3 regions of the Streptomyces sp. NBC_00122 genome follow, and region 1 is predicted to be linked to each of the others. Evidence: riboswitches for the same ligand, from Rfam matches in the RefSeq annotation. Region 1 holds a riboswitch; each other region holds the start of a gene.
The links. A riboswitch is a leader RNA that binds a small molecule or an ion and turns the genes downstream of it on or off. The one in region 1 is predicted to bind cobalamin.
Positions count from the first base shown of each region.

Region 2: another riboswitch for cobalamin. It lies ahead of OG737_RS27745 (acyl-CoA thioesterase); the one in region 1 lies ahead of OG737_RS20440 (ribonucleoside-diphosphate reductase subunit alpha).
Region 3: another riboswitch for cobalamin. It lies ahead of OG737_RS21490 (energy-coupling factor ABC transporter permease); the one in region 1 lies ahead of OG737_RS20440 (ribonucleoside-diphosphate reductase subunit alpha).

Region 1 covers NZ_CP108191.1:4,270,885-4,281,246, reverse strand. Annotated here, with positions in the region: gene OG737_RS20480 (glycoside hydrolase family 3 protein) at 1-797, opposite strand, end outside; gene OG737_RS20475 (carbohydrate ABC transporter permease) at 805-1,692, opposite strand; gene OG737_RS20470 (carbohydrate ABC transporter permease) at 1,689-2,708, opposite strand; gene OG737_RS20465 (extracellular solute-binding protein) at 2,844-4,127, opposite strand; gene OG737_RS20460 (GntR family transcriptional regulator) at 4,420-5,184, shown strand; gene OG737_RS20455 (carbon starvation CstA family protein) at 5,289-7,511, shown strand; gene OG737_RS20450 (YbdD/YjiX family protein) at 7,508-7,726, shown strand; gene OG737_RS20445 (GNAT family N-acetyltransferase) at 7,795-8,292, shown strand; cobalamin riboswitch at 8,337-8,468, shown strand; gene OG737_RS20440 (ribonucleoside-diphosphate reductase subunit alpha) at 8,610-10,362, shown strand, end outside.
Region 2 covers NZ_CP108191.1:6,060,159-6,070,520, reverse strand. Annotated here, with positions in the region: gene OG737_RS27775 (Hsp70 family protein) at 1-709, shown strand, start outside; gene OG737_RS27770 (TRAFAC clade GTPase domain-containing protein) at 709-1,899, shown strand; gene OG737_RS27765 (GTPase-associated protein 1-related protein) at 1,896-4,388, shown strand; gene OG737_RS27760 (TRAFAC clade GTPase domain-containing protein) at 4,395-5,945, shown strand; gene OG737_RS27755 (hypothetical protein) at 6,039-6,230, shown strand; gene OG737_RS27750 (aminoglycoside phosphotransferase family protein) at 6,295-7,203, opposite strand; cobalamin riboswitch at 7,467-7,626, shown strand; gene OG737_RS27745 (acyl-CoA thioesterase) at 7,777-8,205, shown strand; gene OG737_RS27740 (MFS transporter) at 8,266-9,564, opposite strand; gene OG737_RS27735 (TetR/AcrR family transcriptional regulator) at 9,688-10,260, shown strand.
Region 3 covers NZ_CP108191.1:4,496,878-4,507,239, reverse strand. Annotated here, with positions in the region: gene OG737_RS21530 (hypothetical protein) at 1-97, shown strand, start outside; gene OG737_RS21525 (carboxymuconolactone decarboxylase family protein) at 220-546, shown strand; gene OG737_RS21520 (diacylglycerol/lipid kinase family protein) at 572-1,897, shown strand; gene OG737_RS21515 (amphi-Trp domain-containing protein) at 1,967-2,215, shown strand; gene OG737_RS21510 (DUF2252 domain-containing protein) at 2,279-3,619, shown strand; gene OG737_RS21505 (hypothetical protein) at 3,634-4,440, opposite strand; gene OG737_RS21500 (hypothetical protein) at 4,430-4,567, shown strand; gene OG737_RS21495 (flavodoxin family protein) at 4,627-5,343, opposite strand; cobalamin riboswitch at 5,511-5,729, shown strand; gene OG737_RS21490 (energy-coupling factor ABC transporter permease) at 5,759-6,454, shown strand; gene OG737_RS21485 (energy-coupling factor ABC transporter substrate-binding protein) at 6,454-6,795, shown strand; gene cbiQ (cobalt ECF transporter T component CbiQ) at 6,799-7,548, shown strand; gene OG737_RS21475 (ATP-binding cassette domain-containing protein) at 7,545-8,396, shown strand; gene OG737_RS21470 (PadR family transcriptional regulator) at 8,406-8,963, shown strand; gene OG737_RS21465 (EF-hand domain-containing protein) at 9,037-9,249, opposite strand; gene OG737_RS21460 (tRNA-dependent cyclodipeptide synthase) at 9,504-10,280, shown strand; gene OG737_RS21455 (cytochrome P450) at 10,261-10,362, shown strand, end outside.

The sequences.
Region 1 (10,362 bases):
TCGGTGACGATCAGGCCCTCGTAGCCGAGTTCCTTGCGCAGCAGCCCGGTCAGGATCTGCGGGCTGAGGGTGGCCGGTCGGGTCGGGTCGAGGGCGGGCACCAGGATGTGCGCGCTCATCACGGCCTTGGTGCCGGCCTCGATGGCCGCCCTGAAGGGGACGAGCTCGCGGGCCTGGAGGGTGTCCAGGTCCACGTCGATGCGCGGCAGCGCGTGGTGCGAGTCGACGTTGGTGTCGCCGTGGCCCGGGAAGTGCTTGGTGCACGCGGCGACGCCGGCGGCCTGGAGGCCTTCCACGTACGCGGCCGTGTGCCGGGCCGTCAGGTCGGTGTCGGCGCCGAAGGACCGTACGCCGATCACCGGGTTGTCCGGGTTGGAGTTGACGTCCGCGGACGGGGCCCAGTTGAGGTTGACCCCGCACTCGGCGAGGCGCCGGCCCAGTTCGAGGGCGACGTCGCGGGTCAGGGCGGTGTCGTCGACGGCGCCGAGGGCCAGGTTGCCGGGGAAGGACGAGCCGCCCCGGACCTCCAGGCGGGTGACGTCGCCGCCCTCCTCGTCGATGGCGACCAGGACGTCGTCACGCTCGGTACGCAGCTGCGCGGTCAGCGCGGCGAGCTGCTCGGGCGAGGTGATGTTGCGGCCGAACAGGCCGACGGCGGTGAGGCCTTCGCCGACCTGGCGCAGCAGCCAGGCGGGGGCGGTGGTGCCTTCGAAGCCGGGCTGGAGGACCGCGAGAGCGTCCCTGGTCACGGCGTCGTTCGCATCGGACGCGGTGGGGCGGTGCGCAAGGACAGTCATGGGGCCGTTATCCCTTCACGGCCCCGGCGGTCATGCCGCCGACGGCCTTGCGCTGGAGGAAGATGAAGATCAGCAGGACCGGGACCGCGAACAGCGAGGAAGCGGCCATGGTGGCGCCCCAGTCGTTGCCGAACGCGCTCTGGAACTCGGTCAGCCACAGCGGCAGGGTCTGCGCGGTCTTGTCCTTGTTCAGGATCAGGACCATCGCGAACTCGTTCCAGGCGGTGATGAAGCCGAACAGCGAGGTGGACATCAGGCCGGGGGCCAGCAGGGGGAAGATCACCTTGCGGAAGGCCTGGCCGCGGGTGCAGCCGTCGATCTGGGCGGCTTCCTCCAGCGTCACCGGGACGGCGGCGATGAAGCCGCGGAGGGTCCAGATGGTGAAGGGGAGGACCATCACGAAGTAGATCGCGGTGAGCAGCGGGAGGCTGTTCAGGACCTCGGCGTCGCGGGCGATCATGTACATCGCGATGACCATGACCTCCCAGGGGGCCATCTGGGCCATCATCACGGCGAGGACGAGGCCCTTGCGGCCCTTGAACTTCATGCGGGCGATGGCGAAGCTCGCGGCGAGGGCGACGAGCAGGGCCAGCAGGACGGCTCCGACGGTGACCAGGACGCTGTTGGTGACGTACGTCCAGAAGTTGGCGACCCCGGTGGCCTTGGTGAAGTTGTCCAGCGTCGGGGTGAAGACGAAGACCGGGTCCTTGGTGAGGATCTCGCTGGACGGCTTGAGCGCCGAGGAGAACATCCAGTACACGGGGAAGACGAAGACGAGGGCCAGCAGGAGCGCGCCGAGGTTCTTGGCGACGGCTCCGGGGCGGACCGGCCGGCGCGTGCGGAGCTTCTGCTCGGGTTCGGGGGCGGCGGCCTTCGGGGCGGTGGTCGTGCTCACTGCTCCTCCTCCTGCTTCAGGATCAGGCGGAAGTAGAAGGACATGACGATCACGAGGATCAGGATCGTCAGGACGGAGATCGCGGCGGCGAGGCCGTAGTGGGCCTGGCTCTGGCCCTCGACGTAGGCGAAGACCGGCAGGATCTCGGAGGCGCGGTCGGGGCCGCCCTTGTTCATCGCGTAGACCTGGGTGAAGGCCTTGAAGACCCAGATCACCTCAAGGAACGTGGTGACGAGGAAGAAGGGCTTGAGGTTCGGGAAGACGATCTTCCAGAAGGTCTGCCAGCCGTTGGCCCCGTCCATCCGGGCGGCCTCGTACAGCTCGGCGCCGACCGTGGTGAGGCCGGCGTACATGTTGAGGGCGACGAAAGGGATGGATCCCCAGACGACCAGGATCGTGACGATCACGAGGGTGGAGAGGCCCGTCTCCATCCAGTTGTGCTGTTCGTAGCCGGCGAAGCCGGCGGTGCGCATGACCCAGTTCATGACGCCGAACTGCTCGTCGAACAGCCACTTGAAGACCTGTACCGAGGCGACGATCGGCATGGCCCAGGCCATCACCAGCGCCATCGACAGGACCAGGCGCATCTTCGTGCCGAGCTTGTTCAGCAGGATGCCGATGAGGCTGCCGAGCGTCATGATCAGCACGACGTTGGCCAGGGTGAAGGCGAAGCTGCGTACGACGACGGTCCAGAAGTTCGCGTCACCGAGGAGTTCGGTGTAGTTGTCCGGTCCCGCGAAGGGGTACTTCCGCTGGATGAACTCGATCTTGTTGATGTCCTGGACGGACAGGATCACGTTCTTGATCAGCGGGTACAGCAGGAGCGTCGCGAGGGCGAGCACGGCGGGCCCGACCAGCAGGTAGGGCAGCCACCCCGAGGGGAGCGGCTTTCTGCCCCCGCGAGGAGACGTATGACCGGGGCCGGTCGTGGTGGCGGGCCCCTCGGGCCGCCCGGCGGACTTCAGTGGTGCGTCCTGTGGAGCGCTGGTCATCGCTCCCTGGGAGTGCACGGTCATGTCTGGCTTCCTCGCGGTTGACTGTGGAGTCAAATGCGCGACCGGGGGCACGGCAGGCGGCTGGGCGCCTGCCGCACCCCCCGGTGCGTTCACACTGCTGGGTAGTGCGGGTCGTGCCGGTACTGCGGGGCGGGACTACTTGTTGATGCGGCTCGCGATTTCCTTGTCCGCGTCCGCGCCCGCCTTGGCGGCGTCCTCACCCTTCAGGACCTTGGTCATGAACTCCTTGACGGGGTTCGGCTCGGTCTCGACGTTCGCCCAGCCCGGGGTGACCGGGGTGATCTTGCCGTTGACGCCGGCCTTGCCCATGGCCTCGGCGAAGGAGCCCGCGGCGGGGGCGAAGTTCGCGCCGGCCTGGTTGGGGAGCAGCGCGCCCTTGGTCTCGGCGGCGTACTTCGCCATCTGGTCCTTGCCTGCGGCGAGGGCCAGCCACTCCTTGGCGAGCTCCTTGTTCTTGGAGCGCTCGGCGACGGCGAGGTTCGAGCCGCCGAGGAAGACGGTGCCGGTCTTGTCGGCGGTCTTGCCCGGGATCGGGAAGTAGCCGAAGTCGGCCTCCTTGCCCGCGTCCTTCAGGGCCTTCTCCGCGCCGCCTGCCTCCCAGCCGAGACCGATCCAGGAGGCGACGCCGCCTTTGGGAACGATGTCGGTGGACTGCTGCGGGGTGGCCTCGTCCTTGTCCTTGGGGGCGGTGGAGTATGCCTGGAGCTTCTTGTAGAACTCCATCGCGGAGGCGGCCTGGGGGGTGCCGAGACCGCCCTTCCACTTGCCGCCGTCCTTGACGGCGAGGTCGCCGCCCTCGTCCCAGATGAAGCCCGCGAGGACGTACCAGCTCTGTCCGGGGAGGTAGATCGGCTGCGTGGACGGGTCCGCGGCCTTCAGCTTCTCGAGGCCGGCGACCCACTCGTCACGGGTGGTCGGCGGGGTGACGCCCGCCTTCGCGAAGGCCTTCTTGTCGTACACGACGACGCGGTTGGCCGCGTACCACGGAGCGGAGTAGAGCTTGCCCTCGTACTCGGCCGAGGCGAGCATGCTCTTCTGCCAGGCGTCGGCGCCGAGCTTGGCCTTGTCCTTGGTCAGGTCGGCGAGGCCGCCGGTGACCGCGTAGCCGGCGGTCTGGGTGTTGCCGAGTTCGAGGACGTCCGGCGGGGTGTTCTCGGAGAGGGCCGTGGTGACCTTCTCCTGGATGCCCTTCCACTGCTGCTCTTCGACCTTTACCGTGACACCGGGGTGCTTGGCCGAGAACTCCTTGTTGACCTCGTCGATCCAGGCCTTCGGCGCGGAGCCGTCCATCACCCAGACGGTGATCTCCTTGGCGCCACCCGCGTCGGTCGTGCCCTTGTCGTCGCCGCCGTTGCCGCACGCCGCGACTCCGGCCATCATGCCCGCGACACTGACCGCCGCGATGAGCTTGCGCTTCACGCCACCCTCCTCAGGGATGCTGCCTGCAACTTCCCTCGCCCGCCGCGGTGACATACGTACCAAGTACTGCCCGTGGGGCCGGGATCTGATCCATATTGGTGTAGACCAGTAGCTGGAGCTTGGCCTAGACCTTTAGGGGTGTCAAGGGTCTAATGAGCGGGTGCTCGGTCCGTTATCGGACCGACACCTGGGGAGAGAGAAGGCCTGTCCCCCCACACGTGTCACGATGTGACCGCACATATCGGAGGAGCCGGTGACGGCAGCGAAACTGGAGTCGGGAAGGCGGGCGGCGATGGCCACCGAAGGGGCGACCACGGAGCCGGAAGGCGGGGCGGCCACCCGCACGGCGCGCGTACCCAAGTACTACCGACTCAAGCGGCACTTGCTCGACATGACCGAAACGCTGCCACCCGGCACGCCGGTGCCGCCGGAGCGCACGCTCGCGGCCGAGTTCGACACCTCGCGGACCACCGTCCGCCAGGCCCTCCAGGAGCTCGTCGTCGAGGGACGGCTGGAACGGATCCAGGGCAAGGGGACCTTCGTCGCCAAGCCCAAGGTCTCGCAGGCCCTCCAACTGACCTCGTACACGGAGGACATGCGCGCCCAGGGACTGGAACCGACCTCCCAGCTCCTCGACATCGGCTACGTGACCGCCGACGACACCCTCGCCGGACTGCTCAAGATCAACACCGGCGGACGAGTCCTGCGCATCGAGCGCCTGCGGCTGGCCAGCGGTGAGCCGATGGCCATCGAGACCACCCACCTGTCGGCCAAGCGGTTCCCCGCCCTGCGCCGCTCGCTCGCCAAGTACACCTCCCTCTACACCGCTCTCGCCGAGGTGTACGACGTCCACCTCGCGGAGGCCGAGGAGACGATCGAGACCTCGCTGGCCACCCCGCGCGAGGCGGGCCTGCTCGGCACCGACGTCGGACTGCCGATGCTGATGCTCTCCCGTCACTCCCTGGACGCGGACGGCGAGCCGGTCGAATGGGTGCGGTCGGTGTACCGGGGCGACCGCTACAAGTTCGTGGCCAGGCTCAAGCGACCCGCCGTCTAGCACTCGGTCCCACATACCGGAATACGGACGGGGTCTTACGTTCTCCGGGCAATCCCCCGTAGATTCCCTGCGCTTGGGCAGTGATCGACGAGGGGACGAGAGCCATGGCGGAACCGCAAGCTACTGGTACAGAACGGGCCGCGGCGAGTCCGGGCGGCGCTCCGGGCTCGCCTTCACCGAAGTCCATCGCCGTGTGGGTACTCGTCGGCCTCATCGGCGCCCTCGGCTGGGCCGTGCTCGCGCTCTCGCGCGGCGAGGAGATCTCGGCCGCCTGGCTGCTCGCCGCCGCCCTGGGCTCGTACGCGATCGGCTACCGCTTCTACTCCCGGTTCATCGCGCACCGCGTGCTGAAGGTGGACAAGACGCGGGCCACCCCCGCCGAACGCCTCGACAACGGTGTCGACTTCCACCCCACCGACCGGCGGGTGCTCTTCGGCCACCACTTCGCGGCCGTCGCCGGCGCCGGCCCGCTCGTCGGCCCCGTGCTCGCCGCCCAGATGGGCTATCTGCCGGGCACCATCTGGATCGTCGCGGGCGTCATCTTCGCGGGCGCCGTCCAGGACATGGTCACGCTGTTCTTCTCCACCCGGCGCGACGGGCGCTCGCTCGGCCAGATGGCCCGGGACGAGATCGGCCCCGTGGGCGGTGCCGCCGCCCTCGTCGCCGTGTTCGCCATCATGATCATCCTGCTGGCGGTGCTCGCACTCGTCATCGTCAACGCGCTGGCGCACTCCCCGTGGGGCGTCTTCTCCATCGGCATGACCATCCCCATCGCCCTCTTCATGGGCTTCTACCTGCGCGTGCTGCGCCCGGGCCGGGTCACCGAGATCTCCGTCATCGGCGTCGCGCTGCTGCTGCTCGCCATCGTCGCGGGCGGCTGGGTCGCCGAGTCCTCCTTCGCCTCCACCTTCACGCTGGAGAAGGAGACGCTGGTCATCTGGATGGTGGTGTACGGCTTCGTCGCGTCGGTGCTGCCGGTGTGGATGCTCCTCGCGCCCCGCGACTACCTGTCCACCTTCATGAAGATCGGCACGATCGCGCTGCTCGCCGTGGGCGTGGTGATCGCGATGCCGACCCTGAAGATGCCCGCGGTCACCGACTTCGCGGCCCGCGGCGACGGCCCCGTCTTCGCCGGCTCGATGTTCCCCTTCGTCTTCATCACCATCGCGTGCGGGGCCCTGTCCGGCTTCCACTCGCTGGTCGCCTCGGGCACCACGCCGAAGATGATCCAGAAGGAGACCCAGGTCCGGGTCATCGGCTACGGCGCGATGCTCACCGAGTCGTTCGTCGCGGTCATGGCGATCATCGCGGCCTGCATCATCGAGCCCGGTCTGTTCTTCGCCGTGAACTCCCCCGCCGGAGTCATCGGCACCACGGTCGAGACCGCCTCGACGGCGGTGACCAACTTCGGCTTCGCCATCTCCCCGGACGCACTCGCCCAGGCCGCGAAGGACGTGGAGGAGGCCACCCTGCTCTCCCGTACGGGCGGCGCGCCGACCTTCGCACTCGGAATGTCGGAGATCTTCTCGGCCGTCCTCGGCGGCGCCGGGATGAAGGCCTTCTGGTACCACTTCGCCATCATGTTCGAGGCGCTGTTCATCCTGACCACGCTCGACGCGGGCACCCGCGTCGGCCGGTTCATGCTCCAGGACACCCTCGGCAACGTGCACAAGCCCTTCAAGGACGTCAGCTGGAAGCCGGGCGTCTGGCTGGCGAGCGCCATCGTCGTCCTCGGCTGGGGCTACTTCCTCTGGGTCGGCATCAAGGACCCGCTGGGCGGCATCAACCAGCTCTTCCCGCTGTTCGGGATCGCGAACCAGCTGCTCGCGGCGGTCGCCCTGGCCGTCTGCACCACCCTGCTGGTCAAGTCCGGCCGGCTGAAGTGGGCCTGGGTGACGGGTGTTCCGCTGGCGTGGGACGTGGCGGTCACGCTCACCGCGAGCTACCAGAAGATCTTCTCCGACGACGTGAAGGTCGGCTTCTTCGCGCAGCGCGACAAGTACCAGGCCGGGATCGACGCGGGCAAGGTCCTGCCGCCCGCCAAGAACATGGACGACATGCACACCGTGGTCACCAACGCCACGGTGGACGGCGCCCTGTCGGCCCTGTTCGCGATCCTCATCATCATCGTGCTGGCGGACGCGGCCCGGACCTGCTTCAAGGCCGTCAGCAGCCCGGAGTCCGTGAAGCTCGCCGAGGTCCCGTGGACCGAGTCGAAGATCATCGCTCCGGCCGGGCTGATCCCGACCGCCGAGGAGAGGGCGGAGCTGGCCCTGGCCGGCCTGGACTCGGGCGGCGGCCGGGCCAAGGAGCCCCTGTCCTCATGAGCGGCTCCACGAGCGGCCGTACGAGCCTGCGCGGCGTGCTGGCGCGGGCCCGGTTCTACGTACGGGAGTTCTCGGGGGAGGCGGCGTACGACCGGTACGTGGCCCACGCCCGCTCCCACGACCCGGACGCGCGGGTCCTGACCCGCCGGCAGTTCGAGCGGGCCCGCACGGACGCGCGCGAGGCGGACCCCCGCGAGGGCTTCCGCTGCTGCTGAGGGGCAGCCGAAGGGCCCCGCCGTAAAAGGGTGGGTCTCTTCGCCATGCCTCCGGCAGACTCGATTGCATGGACATCACGATCAGGCCGGTGCGGCCCGCCGACCACGCGGAACTGGGCGAGATCACCGCCCGGGCCTACCTCGCCGACGGACACCTGGACTTCGGCGAGGACGACGAGTACCTGCACGTGCTGCGCGACGTGGCCGGCCGGGCCGCCGAGGCCGAGGTCCTCGTCGCCGAACGGGACGGACGGGTCCTGGGCGGAGTGACCTTCGCCCCGCCCGGCAGCCCGCTCGCCGACATCGCCGGCCCGGACGAGGCCGAGTTCCGGATGCTCGCCGTGGCCCACGACGCTCGCGGCCAGGGTGCCGGCGAGGCCCTGGTGCGGGCGTGCGTCGAACGGGCCCGGGCCATCGAGGGCGTGACGGCGCTGGTGCTCTCCACCCAGCACTCCATGGCCGGCGCCCACCGGATCTACGCGCGACTGGGCTTCGTACGCACTCCCGAGCGGGACTGGTCACCCATCGACGACCTGAAGTTGCACACTTATCGGTTGAAGCTGTAGCCACGCCGACACAACATGTAGGGGCTGCCGCATCCGGCCGCCCCCACATGTATGCTCATGCCTGCTGTCGCCGCAGGGGAATCCGGTGCGAATCCGGAACTGTCCCGCAACGGTATGAAGTGCACCGATCGGTGCATAGCCAAGTCCGAGGACCTGCCGACAGCGCGCCCGGCTCGACCGAACCGGGTGCCGATACGTCCGGGCCTCGCGGTTGGGCCGGTGGACGCCATGCGGTCTACGCGTTCCGCCACGCCCGCATGCGCCCGCTCGCGCCCCGCCCCGCCGATGTCCGGGCCGAGCGAGGGAGAGCTCCCGCCGTGACCATCGCGCCTTCCGCACCGCGCGCCGAGTCCACTTCTGGCGACAACACCGAGGGCCCGGGGGCCACGCTGCTGCGTACCCTCACCGAACTGACGGCGGACCTCCCCGACACCGACCCCGGCCGGGTCGCCGCCGCCGCGCTGCGCGGCCGCAGCTCCGCCGCCGACGACGCCGAACTGCGCGCCCTGGCCACCGAGGCCGCCGCGGGGCTCATCTCCGAGGACCCGGCCTACTCCCGCCTCGCCGCACGGCTGCTGACGCTCGCCGTCCGTGACGAGGCCGCCGGCCAGGGAGCCACCTCCTTCTCCGAGTCGGTCGCGGTCGGGCACCGCGAGGGGCTCATCGCCGACCGCACGGCCGATTTCGTACGCATCCACGCGAGCCGCCTGGACGCGCTGGTGGAGCACGCCCTCATCGAGGGCGCCGACGACCGCTTCGGCTTCTTCGGCCTGCGCACCCTGCACAGCCGCTACCTGCTGCGCCACCCGATCACCCGCCAGGTCGTGGAGACCCCGCAGTTCTTCATGCTGCGCGTGGCCTGCGGCCTCGCGGAGGACGAGAGCATGCGCGCCGTCGAGGAAGTGGCCTCGCTGTACCGGCTGATGAGCCGCCTCGACTACCTGCCCTCCTCCCCCACGCTCTTCAACTCCGGCACCCGGCACCCGCAGATGTCCTCCTGCTACCTGCTGGACTCCCCGCTGGACGAGCTCGACTCGATCTACGACCGCTACCACCAGGTCGCCCGCCTCTCCAAGCACGCCGGCGGCATCGGTCTGTCGTACTCCCGCATCCGCGCCCGCGGTTCGCTGATCCGCGGCACCAACGGCCACTCCAACGGCATCGTGCCGTTCCTGAAGACCCTCGACGCCTCCGTCGCCGCCGTGAACCAGGGCGGCCGGCGCAAGGGCGCCGCCGCCGTCTACCTGGAGACCTGGCACGCGGACATCGAGGAGTTCCTGGAGCTCCGCGACAACACCGGTGAGGACCAGCGCCGTACGCACAACCTGAACCTCGCCCACTGGGTGCCGGACGAGTTCATGCGCCGCGTGAACGCCGACGCCGACTGGTCGCTGTTCTCCCCGGCCGACGTACCCGAGCTGGTGGACCTGTGGGGCGACGAGTTCGACGCCGCCTACCGCAAGGCCGAGGAGTCGGGCCTGGCCCGCAAGACCATGCCCGCCCGCGACCTGTACGGCCGGATGATGCGCACCCTCGCGCAGACCGGCCAGGGCTGGATGACCTTCAAGGACGCCTCCAACCGCACGGCGAACCAGACCGCCGAGCCGGGCTCGGTCGTCCACTCCTCGAACCTGTGCACCGAGATCATCGAGGTCACCAACGACGGCGAGACGGCCGTCTGCAACCTCGGCTCGGTCAACATGGGCGCGTTCGTCATCGACACGGCGAACGGTCCCGACATCGACTGGGAGCGGCTGGACGAGACCGTCCGCACCGCCGTGACCTTCCTCGACCGCGTGGTGGACATCAACTTCTACCCGACCGAGCAGGCCGGCCGCTCCAACGCCCGCTGGCGCCCGGTCGGTCTGGGTGCGATGGGCCTCCAGGACGTCTTCTTCAAGCTGCGGATGCCCTTCGACTCCCCCGAGGCGAAGGCCCTGTCCACCAAGCTCTCCGAGCGGATCATGCTGGCCGCGTACGAGGCCTCCTGCGACCTCGCCGAGCGCAGCGGCCCGCTGCCCGCCTGGGACAAGACCCGCACCGCCCGCGGCGTCCTGCACCCGGACCACT
Region 2 (10,362 bases), 1.8 Mb from region 1:
GGCCGCGGCCCCGCCCGGCCACGGCAGCCCGTACGACACCACGGCCGGGGCCCCGACGGGGTCTGCGACCGAGCCGCGCGTCCTGTTCGCGGTGCCGGTCGACCAGCTCCAGTTCATCCGGCGCGGGGACCACCTCCTCGTCCTCTGGGCGTGGCCCGAGGGCGCCCTGAGCGCGCGGGTCCGCTGGCGCCGGGAAGGGGGCACCGCCGCTGCGGGCCCCGGTGACGGGGACGTCGTGTGCCGGCGCCGGGTGTACGAGCACGACGGCGGGTTCGACCTGGCCGTGGGCCGGGGAGCCGTCACCCTCACCGTGGAGGCGCTGGTCCCGGAGCTCCACGGGGGCTGCGAAGGCGCGTCCTCACTGCTCGTCCCCGCCGAACCCACCGTCGTCGCGTACGAGCCGGTCGTGCGCCGGCGTCTCAAGGGCCGGGTCGCTTCGGTCACCTTCACCTCGGAGACGGGCTGCGACCTGCCCGGTGTCCGCATCGTCCACAGCCTCGGCCGCTTCCGCCCCACCAGTACCGCCGAGGGAACCGTCCTGCACGAGGTGCCCGCGCAGCGGCTGTCTGCCGGCGCCCCCATGACCGTGGAGTTCCCGCTGCCCGCCACCCGCGGCCCGTCCTGGCTGGTCTGCTTCCCGGCCGACGCGGGCGCCGAATCCGGTATCGACATCCGCCCGACGGCGCTGCACAGACTGCGAGTCACCTGATGGCCAAACGTCTCACCTGCCCCTACTGTTACGAGGGCTTCACCCCGCGGGAGATCCGTTTCCGCTGCAACAGCCGCCTGAGCCGGACCGGAAAGCAGTGCGCGCGCCGTCGCGACCAGGTGCTCGACCAGCGCAAGGGACCGCGCCGCAGCCACGACCTCGGCCCGGACTTCGCCGCGGACGGCCGCAAGCCCACGGCCGTCTGCCCTGACTGCGACGGTGAGAGCACCTACCGGATCTGCCCGGTCTGCCACTCCGAACTGCCCGTCCAGTTCGGCATGGTGGAGAACCGTCTGATCGCCATGGTCGGCCCGAAGGCGTCGGGCAAGACCGTCTACATGACCGTGCTCCTCCACGAGGTGCGCAACCGGGTGGGCGAGGCGTACGGAGCCGCCCTGATGGGCACGGACGACGCGACGATGCGGCGCTACAGCTCCGACTACGAGGACCGTCTCTACCGCGACAACCAGATGTTCCCCGGCACCCAGACCGCCTCCACCACCCTCAACCGGGTGGACCCGCTGGTCTTCCGGTTCGGCCTGCGCCGGCGCACCCTGCTCGGCGAACGCCCGCAGCACACCGTCCTGTCGTTCTTCGACACCGCCGGTGAGGACTTCAGCTCCCGGGAGAGCGTGGAGCTCAACACCCGGTACCTGGCCAACGCCGACGGCATCGTGCTGCTGCTCGATCCGCTGCAGATGCCGGGCGCCCGCGACAACGCGCTGCCCGGTACGCCGCTGCCGGGCACCGAGGGCCTGGACTCTCCCGTCAACGTCCTCTCCCGGGTCACCAGCCTGCTCCTCGCGCCCCGTTCCGGCCGCTCCGACCGGTTGCTCGACACCCCCGTCGCCGTGGTCTTCTCGAAGATGGACGCCTTCTGGCACCTGCTCGAACCCAGCAGCCCGCTGCGCGACCACGCGCCCTCGCGCGGCCGGTTCGACGTCGGCGACAGCCTCAGCGTCCACGAGGAGGTGCGCCGGCTCCTCAAGGACTGGGACGGGGTTCCGATCGACCAACTGCTGAACAACCACTACTCCCGCTACCGCTACTTCGGGGTCTCCGCCCTGGGCCGCAACCCCACCCCCGACGCCCGGGTCGCCCCCACCGGCATCCAGCCCTACCGGGTGGCCGACCCTCTGCTGTGGCTGCTGAGCGAATTCGGTTCGGTGCCGAAGGCGGGCCGGGGATGAAGCAATTCCAGCAGCTCTACTACACCTCCTGCGAGCACGGGCTCAGCGGGTTCTCCGGCTTCCAGTTCAATGCCGTCAGCGCGGGCGTCACGGCGGAGACCCGGCTGGCCGTGGAGGCACTGGCCGGGTACGAGCCGCCCCGTTCGCTGGTGGAGTCGGACACGCCGGAGTCGCTGGAGCGCTGCCCGGTCAACCTCTGCTACCGGCCCTACGACCGGGCGGGGCGCAGCGCCACCGCGCTGTGCGTGCGGTACGTGGGCCGCGACTCCGCCCGGCGTTTCGGCAACTACTTCGCCCACGCCCTGCACAGTGAGGACTTCCCGGCGGCCGGGGGCGGAATGCTGCCGATCGAGTTGTGGAACTCGCCGGTGTGGACCCGCACGGTGTCCCCGAGCACGGAGATCCCGACGCTGGCCGGACCCGCTCCCGGGCCGCTCGGTGTCCGCGCCGTGGGCGAGTTCCTGCGCGGCCATCCCCACGCGGCCCGGCTGCCGGAGCTGCTGGCCGCCGTGTTCGCCGCGCTCACCGAGCACGGCTCGGTGGTGGTGGTAGACCATTCGACCGAGCAGATCGCGCACTGGTTCGCCGCGGTCTCCTACCTGCTGCCGCCCTCGCTCTCCCGCGGCCTGTCCTTCGCCACCTACGTCCTGCGTCCGGCCCGCAGCCGGCTGCACCTGATCGGCACCGTGCCCGAGCCGCCGCTCACCTTCGCGCCGGACGACGAAGCGGCCTACACCGTGTTCGACTTCGCCCGGGGCGTGTTCCCCGAGGTGCCCGTCCCCGCACTGGTCCGGCTCCTCACCAGGATCGGTGTCGGCTCCGTCCGGCCCGTCTGGTCCTGGACGGCGGATTACGCCGAGGGCGGGGAGGAGACTGCGGACGACTGGCACGCCCCCGTCGCCGCGGCGGCGGCCTCCGGCGGCATCGCGCTCGCCGCGCCCGACGTCCACGCGGTGATCGACTGGCTGGCCGGGGCAGACCATCTGGGGGCGCGCCGGGCGGCCGTGGCCGCGGACATCCACCGTGAGCACCGGGGCCTGGACGACGCCCGGCTGACCGCGCTGAGCGCGGCCGCGAAGGCCGGCGGTGACCCGGCGGTCCACCGGGAGATCGAGGGAAAGCTGTACGGGCTGCGCATGCGGGCCTACACGACCGCCGCCGAGGACGCCGTCGAGCCCGTACCGATCACCGATCCGGCGGCACGCGAGCGGGCCGCCGCCCTGTGGGAACGGCTGCTGGAGACGGAGGTACGGACCGCGCGCGAGCGCACGCGCCTGCTGCTCTGGGCCGTCGGCACCCGCCTCCCGGTGCCGCCGGAGGTCATGGCGGGCGAGACGCTCACCCTGTCCCACGCGTTGCTGGGGACCACGGCGCCCGCGCCGGGGTTCCGCCACGAGGTGGCCGAACTCGTCCACGTCCTGCCCGTGATGAGGACCTCGCTGGCCACGGCGGTGGAGGAGGCGCTGGAACGCCGCGCGGGGCAGGAACAGCTCTTCGCGCAGTTCCCCGCCGAGCTCCTGCGCGAAGGCGACCTGGTGGGCCGGCCCCTGCTCCTGGAGCACCACCTGCGGGCGAGGGCCGAGCGCGATCCCTGGAACACGGTCCCGCTCATGTTCAAGATCCTGACGATCCGCGGACGCACGTCGCCCGACGAGGAGTTGCTGCGCGGCCTGTGGCGGCAGCCCTCGCGCACCTGGACGCACCAGGAGGCGGCCCGTATCGCGGCGGGGCTGCCCGTCTCGGAGCCGGTGGACACGGTGGTCGGCGAGTGGTTCGACCGCGCCCTGAGCCAGGGGATCGAGGACGAGGACGCGCTCACGGACTGTCTCGACCTGTGCCGCCTGCTCTCCCATCCGCGCCGCTTCGCCTGGCTGCCGGCAGACGCCGCGGAGCGCGTACGGATCACCCTCGACCTGGAGGACGCTCTCCGTGACGCCCGCGAGGCCACGGAACTCTTCGCCGCGTTCGAGATCCAGCAGACCGGCCCGTGGGCGGCGCCGCGGGCGTTGAAGCGTCTCTACCTGGTGCCGGCCCTGCTGCGCCTGCCCGCCGATGTCAGCCGGTTCCGTGGCCGCCTCGCGGAGCTGAACAACCGCGACCTGGACCGGTACCTGTCGCTCGTGCGCCAGGGGGTGACGGGAGGCGAACGGATCGACGACATCCTGCTCAGTCATGTCGCCACCGTCGCCACCCTGCCCGCGGGGGCCCGGCTCTCCCATGCCCAGGAGGAGATCGTCGAGGCCATCCGGGCCCATCCCGAAGGGCACTGGCACGTGGCGGACCTGAAACGGCTGGAGCAGGCGGTGCGGCCCCACGAGGCCGCACTCGCCGACCACTACGCCGACGGGGCCGAGGCCCGGCGGCCCGGCCCGCCCCGCAAGCTCTGGTTCCGCGGCCGGCGCACCGCGCCCGCCGCCGCCGACCCGCCGGACACCGCGGCGTCCGGCACCTCGGCATCCGACAGCTCCCGGAAGAAGAAGGGACGGTGACACTCCGTGGCTGAAATCGTCAGGTTCGTCCTGCTCCCCGTCCTCTTCCTCTTCGGGCTCTCCTGGTACCTGGCCTTCGTCCCCTTCATCGCCACCCTGCGGGGTCTCGCGCTGGTCATGCAGGTGCTCGCCGGGTACGGACGCACGCTGGTCGGCGTCGTGTACCGGCGCACCCCCGAGTTCCGGACGCTGCCTCCCTACCGCCCCCAGGACGAGGAGGTGAAGGCGTACCGCAACTACTTCTTCGGTCCGGCCTCACGCGACCTGCGCCAACTGCTCACGCTGGAGGGGCGCTCGTACACCACCACGGTCGGCGATTCCTTCCGCGCCGTGACCTCACGGCAGTTCGTCGCCCCGACAAGGCACCGGGCCTTCACGATCCCGTACGGCCTGACTCTGTACCTGGGACTCTGCGCGGGCGCGGCCTTGGCCGTTCCGCTGCTCGGCCTGCTGTTCGCCCTGCACGCGCTCGTCCTGGCGCTGCTGACGGGCGGTGCCCGGCTCCTCGCCGGCACCCTGAGGGCCGTCGACCGGGCAGTGCTGTGGATGAAGCGGCTGCGCACCGGAATGCTCTGCCCGCACTGCTTCGAGCGAGTGCCCTACCCGTCGTACGACTGCCCCAGCCCCACCTGCCGGCGTCGGCACGCCGACATCCGCCCGGGGACGTACGGGATCTTCCGGCGCCGCTGCGAGTGCGGACAGCGCATGCCGACGCTGCTGATGCTGATGGGCCGGAACTCGCGGCTCCAGGCGTACTGCGTCCACCCGCACTGCGGGAAGCCGATGAACACGGACGCCGGCCACATGCCCGAGGTGGTGATACCGCTGATCGGCGGACAGGCGGCGGGCAAGACCCAGCTGATGGCGGCCATGCTGCTGTCCCTGGAGCACGCCGCGGCGAACGGCGGTCCGGCGATCACCCTCGCCGACGAGGAGTCGGACACCAACTACCAGGTGCTGCGCGAAGTACTGCGGATGCGGGGGCACACCCGCGCCACCCAGAAGACCCTGCCCCGCGCACACTCCTTCGTCCTCGGCGGCGGCCGGTCCCAGCGGCTGATCCACCTCTTCGACACGGCCGGCGAGCGGTTCGTCGACCGCGAGGACACCGACGCGCTGCGCTACGCACGGGCCGCGCGCACCTTCGTCTTCGTGCTGGACCCGATGGCGGTGAAGGCGTTCTGGACCACCATGGAGCCGCCGCCCGGCCCGCTGCTGGACCGCACCCTCGGCTCCACGGTCGATCCGGAGGAGGTCTTCGCCCGCTCGGTCCAGGCCGTGGCCGCGATGGGCGCCCCACTGCAGCGCTCGCGCCTCGCGGTCGCCATCAGCAAGACGGACCTGCTCGCCGAGCACGGCCTGGTACCGGCCGGCCTCGAAGACAGTACCGGCGCCCGGACCTGGCTCCGTGAGGCGCTCGGCCTGCACAGCCTCGTACAGGCCATGGAACTCAACTTCCGGGAGGTCCACTTCTTCCGCACGGCCGCGGTGGCGAACGAGGAGGCCGGGGTGGACGGAAGCGTCGCGGGGTTCGTCGAGTGGTGCCTGCGGAGCTGAACCGCACGGCTGCCCCCGCCGTGGCCCGGACCGCCCAAGGCGTGGGAACCGAAACGTGGTGCCGGTGGCCTCCCCTTCGATTGAATGGATGCCGTGACACATGCCTTGCGTTTCACCGAGAAGGACCTGCGCCGACTGGCGGGGGCGCGTTCCTTCGAGCGGGGGCTCGGCTATCTCTCCGCCGTCTCCCGGCTGGAGATCGGGGACGAAGCGATCACCGCCACCGTCGACGGAAACGACACCAAGCGGAAGCTGATGGCCGTTCTCGACCAGCACGGGCTCTGAACGTCCCACCCACTGTCACTGAACCTGCGCCGTACGGCGCTTCCTCCTGGGTCGGGGAGGCCGCTCAACGCGTGGCGGCGTCGGCGAGGATCGCCTGGAGGCGTGCTCGGCATTCGGCGACGAAGGCGGGGAAGGTGTCCCAGTAGTAGGAGATCCCGCTGACGCCCACCGCGACCGCCCAGGCGCGGGCGCGGGTCCAGGTCGAATCGTCGAGGTTCAAGGTGTCCCAGTAGGCCTGTCGGGCTTGTGGCGGCAGGTCCCAGACCGTGGAGTGCTCAGCGTCGGGAAATCCGACCGAGAGTCCTCCGAAGTCGATGACCGAGTGGAGCTTGCCGTCCCGGACCAGGAGGTTGGTCGGCTTGAGGTCTCCGTGGAGCCACACGTGAGGTCCGGAGGGCTCGGGCAGTGCGAGCGCGGCTCGCCACAGCTGTTCCAGAGTGTCGACGTCGAGCTCAGAACCCACGGTGGTCCGGCAATCGTCGAGACATCCACTGATCCACTGGTCGCACGGCCCCAGGCTGCCTCCGCGGTACCAGCTGAGGCCATCTGCGCGGGTCGCTCCCATGAGGTCGATGGCGTGGAGCTCCCTCACGACCGCCGCCAGGTCGGCTCCGAAGGCGGCCCAGTCCCGGACGGTGTCCGGGCCGGCTTCGTCACCGTCGATCCAGCGATAGACCGACCAGACGACCGGGAAGGCGTCGGTGGGTGTCCCGGCGTGGACGGGCTCGGGAACCGGACACGGGAGGAGGGGCGCCAGGCGGGGCAGCCATTCCTGCTCCTTCCGCACGGACTGTCCGTTGTCGGCGGTTCGCGGAAGTCGCACGAGCAGGTCATCGCCCAGCCGGTACATGGTGTTGTCCGTGCCTGCGCCTGCGGGCGACAACGGCAGGGCGGCCCACTCCGGGCGCTGCGCCTTCAGCAGTGACCGGACCAGCGTTTCGTCGACGGGGATCTCATTCTCGTGAAGCGTCACGCCGGAAGTCTCGCCGCTGGAGGGCACGGGAAGCCAGTGACTTTCCATCACCCCTGGTCCTGGTCCCGGCCCTGGCGGTCGGCCGGGCCGTCCTACGGTCCTACGGCAGGCCGAATCCGTACCGCGGCAACGGTCGGCCGCCGAGCAGCCGGAGCCGGCCGGGTGAGGCGGGGGTCACGCACGAGCGGCACCCGCGCCCGCGGGACAGCCCTTAGGCTGGCCCGGCAGCTGGTTCGCCCCGTCAGCCAGGCGGGATGCGTCGCAAGAGGGAACCCGGTGGGAATCCGGGACTGCCCCGCAGCGGTGAGCGGGAACGACCGCCGTCATACGCACTGGGTCCGGGACGGACCTGGGAAGCAACGGCCAGTAGGTGCCTCCGTACGCGCCATGCGTACGCCGGCCCGCCCGCGAGTCCGAAGACCTGCCGCTGCCCGTGCGCGAAAGACGCGTACGGAGATCTCGGTGGCCTCGAGGGCGGGCCGGCGGCAGCGGGCGCATGCGTGCCCGCCGCTCCTTCGCGCCTGCGGCCGGTCCACCGGGACCGCCCCCGCACGACTCGCGAAGGAGAGCTCCGTGACCGCGGACATCACCGCAGGCGCCAGGGCCCACAAGGCGCCGGCCGACTCCCGTGTGACCCTCGCCCACATCATGAGCGAGCACGACACCAACCTCTACGGGACCATTCATGGCGGCGTCGTCATGAAGCTCATCGACGACGCGGCCGCGGCGTCGGCGGGCCGCCATGCCGACGGCCCCGCCGTCACGGTCTCCGTGGACCGCATGACCTTCCACTCCCCAGCCCGTGCCGGGGACCTGCTGACCGTCCACGCCACGCTCGAACGAGCTGGCCGGACCTCCATGACCGTCTCCGTCCGGGTCACCGCGGAACGCTGGAACATCACCACCACTCCCGCCACCGAGGTCGCCACCGCCGTCCTGACCTTCGTCGCCATCGACGCCGACGGACGGCCGCGGCAGGTCCCGGGCCTGCTGGAGGAGTAGCGGGGGGGCGGGGCGGGGACCCCCGACCCACGACCCGCTCGTCCGGTGGCTCCGGGCCTCTCACCCTCGTGTACTACCGCGGTCACTCCGTGCCCAGGCCACACGGCCTCGTCCGACCGTGACATCGGCCGGTGGTCCCGCGGGGACCTCCGGGGCGGCGACCACGCTCCGGGGGAACCCGGGTCCGGGATGAGGGAGCGCGGCGGCAACGAGGGTGAGCAGCGCGGCCGTGGCGAGCAGGGCGACGAGGACGGCGTACAGATGGGCCGCTGTCCGCAGGCCGTACACCTCCGTCAGGAGGCCTGCGGCCACGGCCGGCAGGCTCATCGCCACGTAGGAGAGCACGTAGTACGCGGCCAGCGTCGTGCTCCGGTCGGGCTGCGGGACCGGGGCGAGGACCATGCGCAGCGAGCCCTGTGACACCGCGCCGAAGGCGACACCGGCCAGGAGGGCCGCGGCGAAGACGGCAGGCAGGCTCACCAGGTGGATGGCGGCCAGGGACAGGGCCACGGCAACGGGAACCGCCGAGCAGCCCAGGAGCGTGGCGGTCACGGGGCGTAGGCCGCGGGTGGCCCGGACCGTGAGCGCCGCCGACAGGCTCAGGGTGAAGAAGACCATGCCTCCGGCCGCCTGCGGAGCGTCGGGGGCCACGAGGCGGACGAAGGCCGGGCCGAGGGAGGAGTAGAAGCCTCCGAGCGCCCATACGGCGATGACTCCCCCGCCGCTGATCACAAGGGGCCCGCGGGCGGCCGGGGAGACGGCGAGGCGCGGACGCAAGGAGCGCCACGCCCCGGTGTGGGGACGGGCGGTCTCGGGGGAAAGGGAGACGGCGGCTGCCTGCCCGAGGAATACGAGCATCAACGCGAGGTACACGGTCACGGTCGGCCCGGGTACGTAGCGGATGAGCACGGTGGATGTCAGGACGCCGACGGCCATCCCTGCCGCCGGCGCGATGCTGTTGGTGAGGGCGGACCGGCCGGGGTGCCCCGGCTCGTCGAGATCGACCAGGGCGGCCCCCGCCGCGCTGGTGGCCGCGCCGGTGGCGAGTCCTTGCAGCACGCGCGCGGCGATGAGGGCTCCCATGCCGTCGGCGCTCGCGAACGCTGCCATCGAGGCCGCTTCCAGCGTGAGCGCGCACATGAGCACGGGACGCCGCCCTACGTGGTCGGACAGGGCCCCGGTGGTGAGCAGGGCCGCCAGCAGGGCGAGGGTGTACGCGCTGAAGACCACCGTCACGGACAGCGCGGACAGCTCCCACCGGTCCTGATACACGGGGTAGAGGGGAGTGGGCGCGCTGGAGGCGGCCAGCAGGGTGATCAGGATGGATGCGTCCAGCACGAAGGGCAGGCGCTTCACCATCAACAACTCCCGACTTAAAGCGGATGATTTGCTTTAAGCACGCTACTTCACCCTCGGGAGCTAAAGCAATCGGTTCGCTTTAAGTTGCCCCATGAAGCAAGGACTTTGCTTTAAGCTGCTCACATGAGTCGCAAACCCATGGTTCGCCCGGGCGGCCGCAGCGCCCGTGTCCAGGAAGCGGTCCATACCGCCGTGCGCGAACTCCAGGAGGAAGTGGGCCGCCCCGAGCTGACCGTTCCGCTCGTCGCGGCCCGCGCGGGCGTCACTCCGTCGACGATCTACCGGCGCTGGGGCGACCTGCAGGAGCTGCTGTCGGACGTCGCCGTGGAGCACCTGCGGCCGGACGCTCCGCCGCGGGACCACGGAGACCTGCCGACCGACCTGCGGAACTGGGCCGAGCAGTTCATCGAGGAGATGGCCTCTCCCATCGGCCGGGCCTACATTCGCGACGCCCTGCTCGGGGACCCCGGCGGTGACAACGCGGCGCGGTGCTCCGCGTACGCGGCCGAGCAGATCGACATCATGCTCACCCGGGCCGCGGAGCGCGGCGAGGACGCCCCCGACGTCGAGTCGGTCCTCGACCGGGTCGTGGCGCCCATGATGTACCGCATCCTCTTCCGTCCCGGCGACCTCACCGCCGCCTACGCGCGCCGGCTCGTGCAGGACGTCCTGAACGGCGGCGACACGTCCCGCTGACCGGGCGCGGCGGGTTCACGAGAGGCCGCCTCCAGCCGGTTCGCTCCGCCGCAGGATGCCACCGAGGCGGTCGACTCCACCCCGCGGTCCCGCGTCGGCCGC
Region 3 (10,362 bases), 230 kb from region 1:
CGGCGCCGCCTTCGACACGGTCCCGTACTACCGCACCTTCTCCCTGCACTCGCCGGAGCGGTTCGTCGTGGACATCGCGCACCAGAGCGGGTGCTGAACCCCGGGATGCGCACAGTCCGAAATGTTCCTAAGGTCGATGGACAGGGATACGCCGCAGGAGAACCCGGTTCCCCTCCACTGACGGCGTCAGCCCCCCGATCCCGTCAGGAGATGAACCGCATGACGTCTGCGTCCGACACTCCTGTCCTCGACACCCTCGCCGCCATGACGCTCGACTCGCTCGAGCGGTGCGGCCTGTCCGCGGACACCCTCATCCTCACCCGCATCGCCGCGCTCGTCGCCATGGACGCGCCCGCGATGTCCTACGTCGCCCACGCCGGCCCCGCCATGGAATCCGGCGTGGACGCACAGAAGCTCCAGGACGTCCTGGTGGCCATCGCGCCGATCGTGGGCACCGCCCGCGTCATGTCCGCGGCCACCCACATCACGGAGGCTCTGGGGATCGCCATCGCAGTGGCCGAAGCCGAATCCCGATCCGAGTCCTGAGCACCATCCGCGGCGGGTGAGGACGATGTCCCTGTCGCCCGGATCCGGCACGCCGGCGCGCGCACGCGCGTCGGCGCGCCTGGCCGTGGTCTGCGCGCTGGGAGCGGCGGTGTCGCTGGTGGCGGCGAGCGGGTTCGGCGGTCTGGTCATCCTCGCCGCCGGGGTGGCCTGTTCGGCGCTCACGGCGATGGGTACGTGGTGGGCCCTGTCCCATCGCGGGGCGGTGCGGGCGGCCGGGGTGCTGGTCGCGGTGGCCGCGCCCGTGGCCGTCCTGGTGCTCTACACCCGGGCGGGCCTGTGGCCCACCCTGCTGGCCGCGATCGCACTGTGGGCGGCCGCCGTGGCGTGCTCGCGGTGGGCGCTGCTGCGGGCGCGGAAACCCGAAGGCATGCGTGCCGTCCCGTGCTCCCTCCCCCGGCATCCGGTACTGATCATGAACCCGAAGTCCGGCGGCGGCAAGGTCGGCCGCTTCGGGCTGGTCGAGAGGGCCGAGGCGCTGGGCGCCCGGGTCGTGCTGCTGGGCGGCGAGGGCGAGGCGGACCTCGCGACGATCGCCCGCCGGGCGGTCGCCGAGGGCGCGGACCTGCTGGGGGTGGCCGGCGGCGACGGCACCCAGGCCCGGGTGGCCGAGGTGGCCGCCGAGCACGGCCTGCCGTTCCTGGCGATCTCCGCGGGCACCAGGAACCACTTCGCCATGGACCTCGGCCTGGACCGGGAGGACCCGTCCCGGTGCCTGGACGCGCTGACCGACGGGGAGGAACTCCGGATCGACCTGGGCGTCGTGGGCGGCCGCGCCTTCGTCAACACGGCCTCGTTCGGCGTCTACGCACAGGTCGTGCAGCGCCCGGAATACCGCGACGCCAAGGCGGGCTCGATCCTGGACGCGCTGCCGGACCTCCTGCTCGGATACTCCGGCCGCCCGCTCGACGCGCAGACGGACGACACGAAGCTGGAGTCCCAGCAGGCCCTCCTGGTCAGCAACAACCCGTACTCCACCCCCGATCCCACGTCCGCGGGCGGCCGCAGGCCCCGGCTCGACCAGGGGTCGCTGGGCGTCGTCGGGATCCGGGTGGGCAATGCGGCCCAGGCGGCGGACGTCGCCGTCAGAGGGGCCCGTGCGGCAGGTCTGCACGTACTGACCTCCCGCAGGATCGTCGTCACCTCGGACGGCGACCGCATCGCGGTCGCCGTGGACGGCGAAGCCCTCACCCTGCCCGCCCCCGTCACCTGCACCATCCGTCCGGGCGCCTTGCGCGTTCTGGTACCCAAGGACCGGCCCGGGTCCCGCACGCCCGCCCCGCCCCCCGACTGGCGCGAAGTCGTCGCGCTGGCCTTCGCCCGCCCGACATGAAGATGCCCTCTATGAGACATACCGCCACAATTAGCCATGTCTGTCGTTCCCCCCAGGTTGGAGACAGCCGTGAAGGACCTCGAATTCGAGCAGAAGAGTTCGCTGACACGCCTTGAGGCCGCCGATCAGCTCTCCGCGCTCGCGGACGCCCTCAGGCGCGGCGGCACGGCCGAACTGGATCTCGGGCCCGGAACGCTGACCCTGCGGATCCCCGACGAACTCCGCACCGAAATCGAGGTCGAGGTCGGCGACGGGGAGATCGAGCTGGAGATCGAATTCAAGTGGCCGACCCTGCAGGCAGCCGCGACGAAGGAATAGGCCTCGCCCGCGATCCGCCGTCCCCGCCGTTCGGTCAGGGTGCGGAGCGACAAGGAGCAGACCATGACCAGTCCAGCCGACCGGGCCCGGATCGGGCGCGCGGTCCGCAAGCAGGTCAGCCGGGCCTCGCACGGCCGGTGGACCCCTGCCGAGGACCGTCCCGATCCCCTGTGGGTGCTGCAGCGGCAGGCTGCCGACCGGGTGGCCGAGCTGCTGCCGATCCGCTACGGACGGATGGCGGTCTCCCCGTTCACCTTCCTGCGCGGCGCGGCCGCCGTCATGACCGCGGACCTGGCCGCCGTACCGAACACCGGTCTGACCGTCCAGCTCTGCGGTGACGCGCACCTGATGAACTTCGGCGTCTTCGCCTCACCCGAACGGGCCCTGCTGTTCGACCTCAACGACTTCGACGAGACCCTGCCCGGCCCGTTCGAATGGGACGTCAAGCGGCTCGCCGCCAGCGTCGCCGTGGCCGCCCGCGACCGGGGGCAAGGTGACGCACGCGCGTGGCAGGCCGCTCTCTCCGCTGCCGAGACCTACCGGCGCGCCATGCGGCAGCTGGCCGGGCAGGGCGAGCTCGCCGTCTGGTACCAGCGGATCGACCCCTACGAGGTACTCCCCCTGATCCGCCAGCGCAAGCAGCGGGGACGGGCCGAGGCGAACCTGGAGCGCGCCCGCGGACGCACCAGCCTGCAGGCGCTCGACAAGCTCACCGAGATCCGGGACGGACGCCGACGCATCATCGACGACCCCCCTCTGCTGGAGAACGCCGGCCGGCGCGCGACACAGGCCGTCGACAAGATCTTCAGGGAGTACCGCAGCACCCTCCCCGAGGAGCGCCGCCTCCTGCTGGACCGCTACCGGTTCGTCGACGCGGCCCGGAAGGTCGTCGGCGTGGGAAGCGTGGGCACGCGCTGCTACATCGCCCTGCTGACCGGCCGCGACGAGCAGGACCCGCTCTTCCTCCAGATCAAGGAGGCCGTGCCGTCGGTGCTGGAGGCACACCTGCCGGCCGGCAGTCATGACCATCACGGCCACCGGGTGGTCGCGGGGCAGCGGCTGATGCAGGCCACCAGCGACATCTTCCTCGGCTGGACGACCGGACCGGAGGGGCGCCACTTCTACTGCCGCCAGCTGCGCGACATGAAGGGATCGGCGGTGGTCGAGACCATGACCCCGTCCGCGCTCCGCGACTACGCCGGACTGTGCGGGATCGCCCTGGCCCGCGCCCACGCCCGTACCGGCGACCGCATCGCCATCGCCGGCTACCTCGGCAACGGCGACGCCTTCGACCGGGCCGTCGCCGACTTCGCACTCGCCTACGCCGACCAGACCGTCTCCGACCACGCCGCGCTCACCGCTGCCGTCTCCGCCGGCCACATCATCGCCACCCCCGACGTCTGAACGGGAACACCCGCTCAGGGCCGTTTCGGCTTCCGGGCCGGCCGGAAACGAGTGATCTTCCCCCGGGTGGTGTGCCACCGCTCTCTCATCTGGCCGACCACGTTGTCCCATTCGCGGCGGACCTCGTCATCGGGCGGCCGCTCGCCCTGGCGGATCCGGCCGAGTTCGTCGTGCACCTCCCGGCCGAGCGCCGCCGACCCCACCACGACCAGCACGACGGCGAAGAACGACGAGAGCATCGCGAAGACCACGCCCACCGCGCCGTAGCGGTCGGCGTAGGAGTTGAACAGGCGCGGCAGATAGAGCTCCGCGGCCACGAAATAGACCGCCGTCGCGACGGACGCGATGACTCCGAACGGCAGGAGATCACGCCAGGCGATCCTTTTCGCCGAGAGGATCCAGCCGCCCCAGATAAGGAAGATCCCGGTCAGCGACGCCTCGGCCAGGCTCACCGCCAGCGTGAGGTGTCCGCGGCCGGTGACGGCGACGAGCCAGCCGCTCGCCGGCACGTAGAGCACGAAGACGAGGGCCCACTTCGCGTCGTTCACCGTGTTGCGCACGCTCAATGGCCGCAGCTCCCACGTCTGCTCGAACAACCGCTGCACCGCCCGCGCGAAGCTCAGCGTGGAGATCAGCAGGAACAGGGCCCCGAGGACGCCGAGGCTCGTGTCGGCCGCCGAGGAGAAGAGCTTCCGCACCGCGTCGGCTCCGGCCCCCGTGAGGCCGTACCGTTCGATGATCCGGTCGGCGACGTCCTTGTCACCGATGCCGGCCAGAACGGCGCCGCAGAGGATCGCGAGGGAGACCATCGTGGTCAGCATGCTGGAAGCCAGCGCCATCGAGCGGTCGAACCCCGCGATTCTCTGGAATCGGTTCACCACGCGGAGCGCGAATGCCGGACGCAGCCAGAACGTCAGCGTTCTCAAGAATCGCTCGCGGTCGATCTGAGCCGCCCTCCCCTCCGTGGATCGCGGAGGTCCGTGCCCGGGTGCCTGCCGGAGCGTCCCTCACCTGTGCTCGGGGTTCTCGAAGTCGAAGCGGCACCCCGCGTCCCACTCCGACCGCTGATTGCCGTGGGCGGGGATGCCGCCGGCGTCCTTCAGCATCCTCGCCATGTGGAGCATGTTCCAGGTCATGAAGGTGGTGTTGCGGTTGGTGAAGTCGTTCTCCGGGCCGCCCGAACCCGGGTCGAGGTACGAGGGACCGGGGCCGGCCTCCCCCACCCAGCCCGCGTCCGCCTGCGGCGGGATCACGTACCCCAGGTGCTGCAGGCTGTACAGCACGTTCATCGCGCAGTGCTTCGCACCGTCCTCGTTGCCCGTGATCAGACATCCGCCCACGCGGCCGTAGTAGGCGTACTGGCCGGCCTCGTTCAGGATCGACGAACAGGCGTAGAGACGTTCGATCACCTGCTTCATGACCGAGGAGTTGTCACCCAGCCACACCGGCCCGGCCAGCGTCAGCATGTCGGCGCCCATCACCTTGCTGTAGACGACCGGCCACTCGTCCGTCTCCCAGCCGTGGTCGGTCATGTCCGGCCACACACCCGTGGCGATGTCGAGGTCCACCGCCCGCACGACCTCGACCTGCACGCCCTGGCGTTCCATGATGCCGCGGCTGAGGTCGATCAGGCCCTCGGTGTGGCTGCGCTCCGGCGACCGCTTGAGCGTGCAGTTGATCACCAGGGCCCGCAGGTCCCCGTACCTCTCTCCCGCCTCCGCCATCGTCCTGTCTCCTTCACGCGGCAGGAGCGAGCCGGGCTCGCGTACCGCCCTGGTGGGGGAACGTGTACCGCACTGCGCCCTCCACTTCACCAGGCCGCTCCCCCGTGCGCCCGACGGGCTGGGCCACCTGCCGTACTCCGGGCACCGCCTGGTGGTGTTCGGAGCGGTTTGTCACCTCTCCGCGCGGCCGACTAGGGTCAATGGGCCTTGGTGTTCGGGAAACCGGTGCGAAACCGGTGCGGCCCTCGCCACTGTGATCGGGAAGTCCGGCTCCATTCCTACGGAAGCCACTGGGCCCGCGCGGGAGACCGCACGGCCCCGGGAAGGCGGAGTCCGGGCATCAGTACCCGTGAGCCAGGAGACCGGCCGGGGCGCGCTGTCCATCCACGAGGTGCTGGAGAGGTCTTCCCCACTCATGCATATAGCCGAGGGGTTTCTGCCCCCGTTGCACGCGGTCGCCTGGGGCGCCGCGTCCGCTCCCTTTGTCGTACACGGAGTACGCGCCCTCACCCGCGAGGTGAAGGCCAATCCGGAGAGCACGCTGCTGCTCGGAGCATCCGGAGCATTCACGTTCGTCCTGTCCGCCCTGAAGATCCCTTCCGTGACGGGCAGTTGCTCCCACCCCACTGGTACCGGGCTCGGGGCCATCCTCTTCCGGCCGCCGATCATGGCGGTGCTCGGCACGATCACCCTGCTCTTCCAGGCGCTGCTGCTGGCGCACGGCGGGCTCACCACCCTCGGCGCCAACGTGTTCTCGATGGCGATCGCCGGACCCTGGGCGGGCTACGGCGTCTACCGGCTGCTGCGGAAGTCCGGCCTGCCGCTGATGGTGACCGTGTTCTTCGGCGCCTTCTTCGCCGACCTGGTCACCTACTGCGTGACCTCCGTCCAGCTGGCGCTGGCCTTCCCCGACCCGGGCACCGGATTCCTGGGCGCGCTGGAGAAGTTCGCCGGCATCTTCGCGCTCACCCAGATCCCGCTCGCGGTCAGCGAGGGGCTGCTGACGGTGCTCGTGATGCGGCTGCTGATGCAGTCCAGCAAGTCGGACCTGGTCCGGCTCGGCGTCGCCAAGCTCACCGGATCCGGGACGAAGCAGGAGGCGTCGGCCTGATGACCAGGAACGCGAAGATCAACACCCTGCTGCTGCTCCTGGTGGCGGCGCTGGCCGTGCTCCCGCTCGTGCTCGGCCTGGGCGAGGGCAAGGAGGAGCCGTTCAGCGGCGCCGACGCGCAGGCGGAGGCGGCCATCACCGAGCTGGAGCCGGACTACGAGCCCTGGTTCTCGCCGCTGTACGAACCCCCGTCCGCGGACATCGAGTCGGCGCTGTTCGCCCTCCAGGCGGCGCTGGGGGCGGGCGTGCTCGCGTACTACTTCGGCGTCCGCAAGGGCCGCCGCCAGGGAGCGGAGGCGGCGGCCGCCGCGGCCGCGTCCACGTCCGCCACGGAGTCGTAGCCGGTGCTGCCGATCGACGCGGCGGCGCACAGCAGCCGCTGGCGCCACCGCCACCCGCTGGAGAAGGCCCTGCTGGGGATCGGACTGACCGTCACCGCGGTGTGCCTGCCCCCGTGGCCAGGCGGTCCGCTGGTCGCCGCGGCCACCCTCGCCGTGCTCCTCGGCCCCGCCGGGGTGGCCGGGCGGCAGCTGTGGCGGGCCTTCCGGATCCCGCTCGGCTTCTGCTTCACGGGGGCGCTGCCGCTGCTGTTCGCCGTCGGCGGGCCCGGCGGGATCGTCTCGCTGGCCCCGGACGGCCCCCGGCACGCCGCGGAGCTGCTGCTGCGCACCTCGGCGGCCTCGCTCGGTGTGCTGCTGTTCGCGTTCACCACCCCGGTCTCGGACGTGCTGCCGCGGCTGGTCCGGGCGGGGGTGCCGGCTCCCGTGGTGGACGTGGCCCTGGTCATGTACCGGATCGGGTTCCTGCTGCTCGACTCCCTCGCCCGGATCCGGCAGGCCCAGGCGGCCCGGCTCGGCACCACCGGCCGGGCGGCGGCATGGCGTTCGGTGGGCGGTCTCGCCGCGACCTCGTTCGTACGGGCCTTCGACCGCGCGGCGCGGCTCCAGTCGGGCCTGGCCGGGCGCGGCTACGACGGCGCGCTGCGCGTGCTCGTCCCCGAGGCGACGCTGTCCTGGCGGTTCCTGGCCGCCTGCGCCGCACTGCTGACCGGTCTGACCGCCGTGACGCTCGTACTGAAGGAGTTGTACCTGTGAGGCCGTTGGTGGAACTGGTGGGCGCGGGCTACGCGTACGAGGACGGGCCCGCCGTGCTGCGCGGAGTCGACTTCGAGATCGCCGAGGGCCGGGCGCTGGTCCTGCTGGGCCGCAACGGCAGCGGCAAGACCACGCTGATGCGGCTGCTGAGCGGCGGCCTGCGGCCGGGGCCGGGCGAGCTGCGCCTGGAGGGGGCGACGGTCTCGTACGACCGCGCCGGCCTGACCCGGCTGCGGACGGCGGTCCAGCTGGTCGTGCAGGACCCGGACGACCAGCTGTTCGCGGCGTCGGTGGAACAGGACGTCTCCTTCGGCCCGATGAACCTGGGCCTGCCGGTGGCGGAGGTCCGCGAGCGGGTCGACTCCGCGCTCGCCGCACTGGACATCACGGCGCTGCGGGACCGGCCGACCCACCTCCTCTCGTACGGGCAGCGCAAGCGCGCGGCGATCGCGGGCGCGGTGGCGATGGCTCCGCGGGTGCTGATCCTGGACGAGCCGACCGCCGGGCTCGACCCGGACGGCCAGGAGCGGCTGCTGGACGTCCTGGCGGGGCTGCGCGCCTCGGGAACCACGGTGGTGATGGCCACCCACGACGTGGACCTGGCCGTACGGTGGGCCGACGACGCCGCGGTCCTGACCCCGTCGGGCATCCGGGTGGGCGCGGCCCAGGCGCTGCTCTCGGATCCTGCCCTGCTCGCCGAGGCGGGCCTGCGCCAGGCCTGGTCCCCGGCGGTGACGGCCTTCCTGCGCGCCCACGGCCTGCTGCCCGCAGGCGTCCCGGGCCCCCGTACCCCTGGCGCGCTGTCCGCCTTGCCGTCCGCAGACCGGCCGGAGCGGCCGCAAACCTAGGATGGCGTCATGTCGCTGCCGCACGCCATCCTCACCGCCCTGCTCGAGAAGCCCTCGTCCGGGCTGGAGCTGACCCGGCGGTTCGACAAGTCGATCGGGTTCTTCTGGTCGGCGACGCACCAGCAGATCTACCGCGAGCTCGGCAGGCTGGAGGAGTCCGGGCTGATCCGGGAGCTGCCGAGCGAGGTTCCCGTGCGGGGGCAGAAGAAGGAGTACGAGGTCCTGCCCGCGGGCGGCGCGGAGCTCGCGCGGTGGGTCGGCGAGAGCCAGGACCCGAAGCCGATGCGCGATCCCCTGCTGCTGCGCATCCGCGCGGCGGGGGTGGTCGGGCCGCAGGGGCTCGGCCTGGAGCTGCGGCGCCACCTGGAGCTGCACCAGCGGCAGCTGGCCCAGTACCAGGCCATCGAGGAGAAGGACTTCCCGCCGGAGCGGGACGCCGTGGAGGACCGGCTGCGCCGGCTCGTCCTGCACGGCGGGATCGCCCTGGAGACGTTCTGGCTGCACTGGCTCCAGGAGGCCCTCACCGAGGTCGAGGACATGACGCCCCCGGGCGGCGGCAGGGCATGACCGCGCCCCCGCCCGGCAAGCGGGGCGGGGGCGGCGCGGAGGCCTGCTGCGCGGGGACCCGCTTCGCGGAGGCCTACTTGTTCAGGGCGGCCCAGAACTCGTCGAAGCTCAGCAGGCCGTCGCCGTTGGTGTCCTTGGCGGCAAGCACGGCGTCCGCGACCGCGCCGGTGACGTACGCGTCGCCCATCGCCTTCATGGCCGCGCTGTACTCGTCGGCCGTGACGAAGCCGTCACCGTTCACGTCGAACTTGTTGAACGTCGCCCGTGCGCTCTCGATGTCCGCCACTGGGTCCACCCTTTCTCGGTGCTTGTTGACCGGCTCAGGGTAGCGGCCCGCGGAGCCGGCCTCCGCTCCGGGTCCCGTTCGGGCGGCAGATACATATTCAATTACCCGCCCGTAAACCGGAAGCGATAATTCCGGCCAATAAACGCCACGCGGACTTGTCACGCTCCGGGACCACGGCATAACGTACCGACATTGCCGCCACACCAGGAGCACAGGGCTCCCAGGGACAAGCGGCAACAAGGGCGATCACACAGGTGACGATCACAGCCGACGCATCATTCGAAGTTCTGCCCTTCACACGTACCTGCCGCCATATCTGGGAAGACGGCGACCATGTGCTCATCGGGGTGAGTCCCGGAAACAGCTACTTCAGCTCCGAGCGCATCACCCGCCTTGCCGAGTGGGCCACGACCCGCTTCGCGCAGGTCGACTTCGTCTACGCAGACCTCCACGTGGACCGGATGTTCGCCGCCTTCGGCTACACCCAGGAGCACGCGGAGAAGCGCGCCACGAAGGAGATAAAGGCAGTCCGGCGGCGAATCCTGAAGGGCGTGGAGGAATCGGGGCCGCCCCAGGGAGAAATCCGCGTGAGGGCGCTTTCGGAGTTCCGGGACAACCCCGTCTACCAGCTACTGCACCGACGTGTGCTGCATTTCCTGGAGACCGACGACGAATTCCGCAAGGGCTGCGAGAAGATGGCCTTGCACTTTGTCGGCTCCAAGTTGCCGGAAGGTGAATCCATCACGGACGGGCAGTTGCAGGTCTGTTTCGATTACATGGCGGCCGAGCTGCCGTTCTTCGTGGACACCCCGAGCATTCTCGACGTGCCGTCCTCGGTGGCGGCGTACCACGTCAAGATGCCGCTGACGGACCTCCTCTTCGCGCGCGGCGGGGGCCTGCGCGCCACCCGCAACCAGGCGTACGCCGTCGTCCGGCCCGAGGCGGCGCGGACCGCCGGCGAACACACGCCCGCGGGCGACACGAACCACGCACCAACCGAAAGGAACGTCAATGAGCGTCGAGCAGCTTGAGGGCCCGGAGACCCAGGAGCAGCCGCTCCTCGACTTCCCGCTCTCGCGGCGCGGTGACGTGCTCCCGGAGGAGTGCACGTGG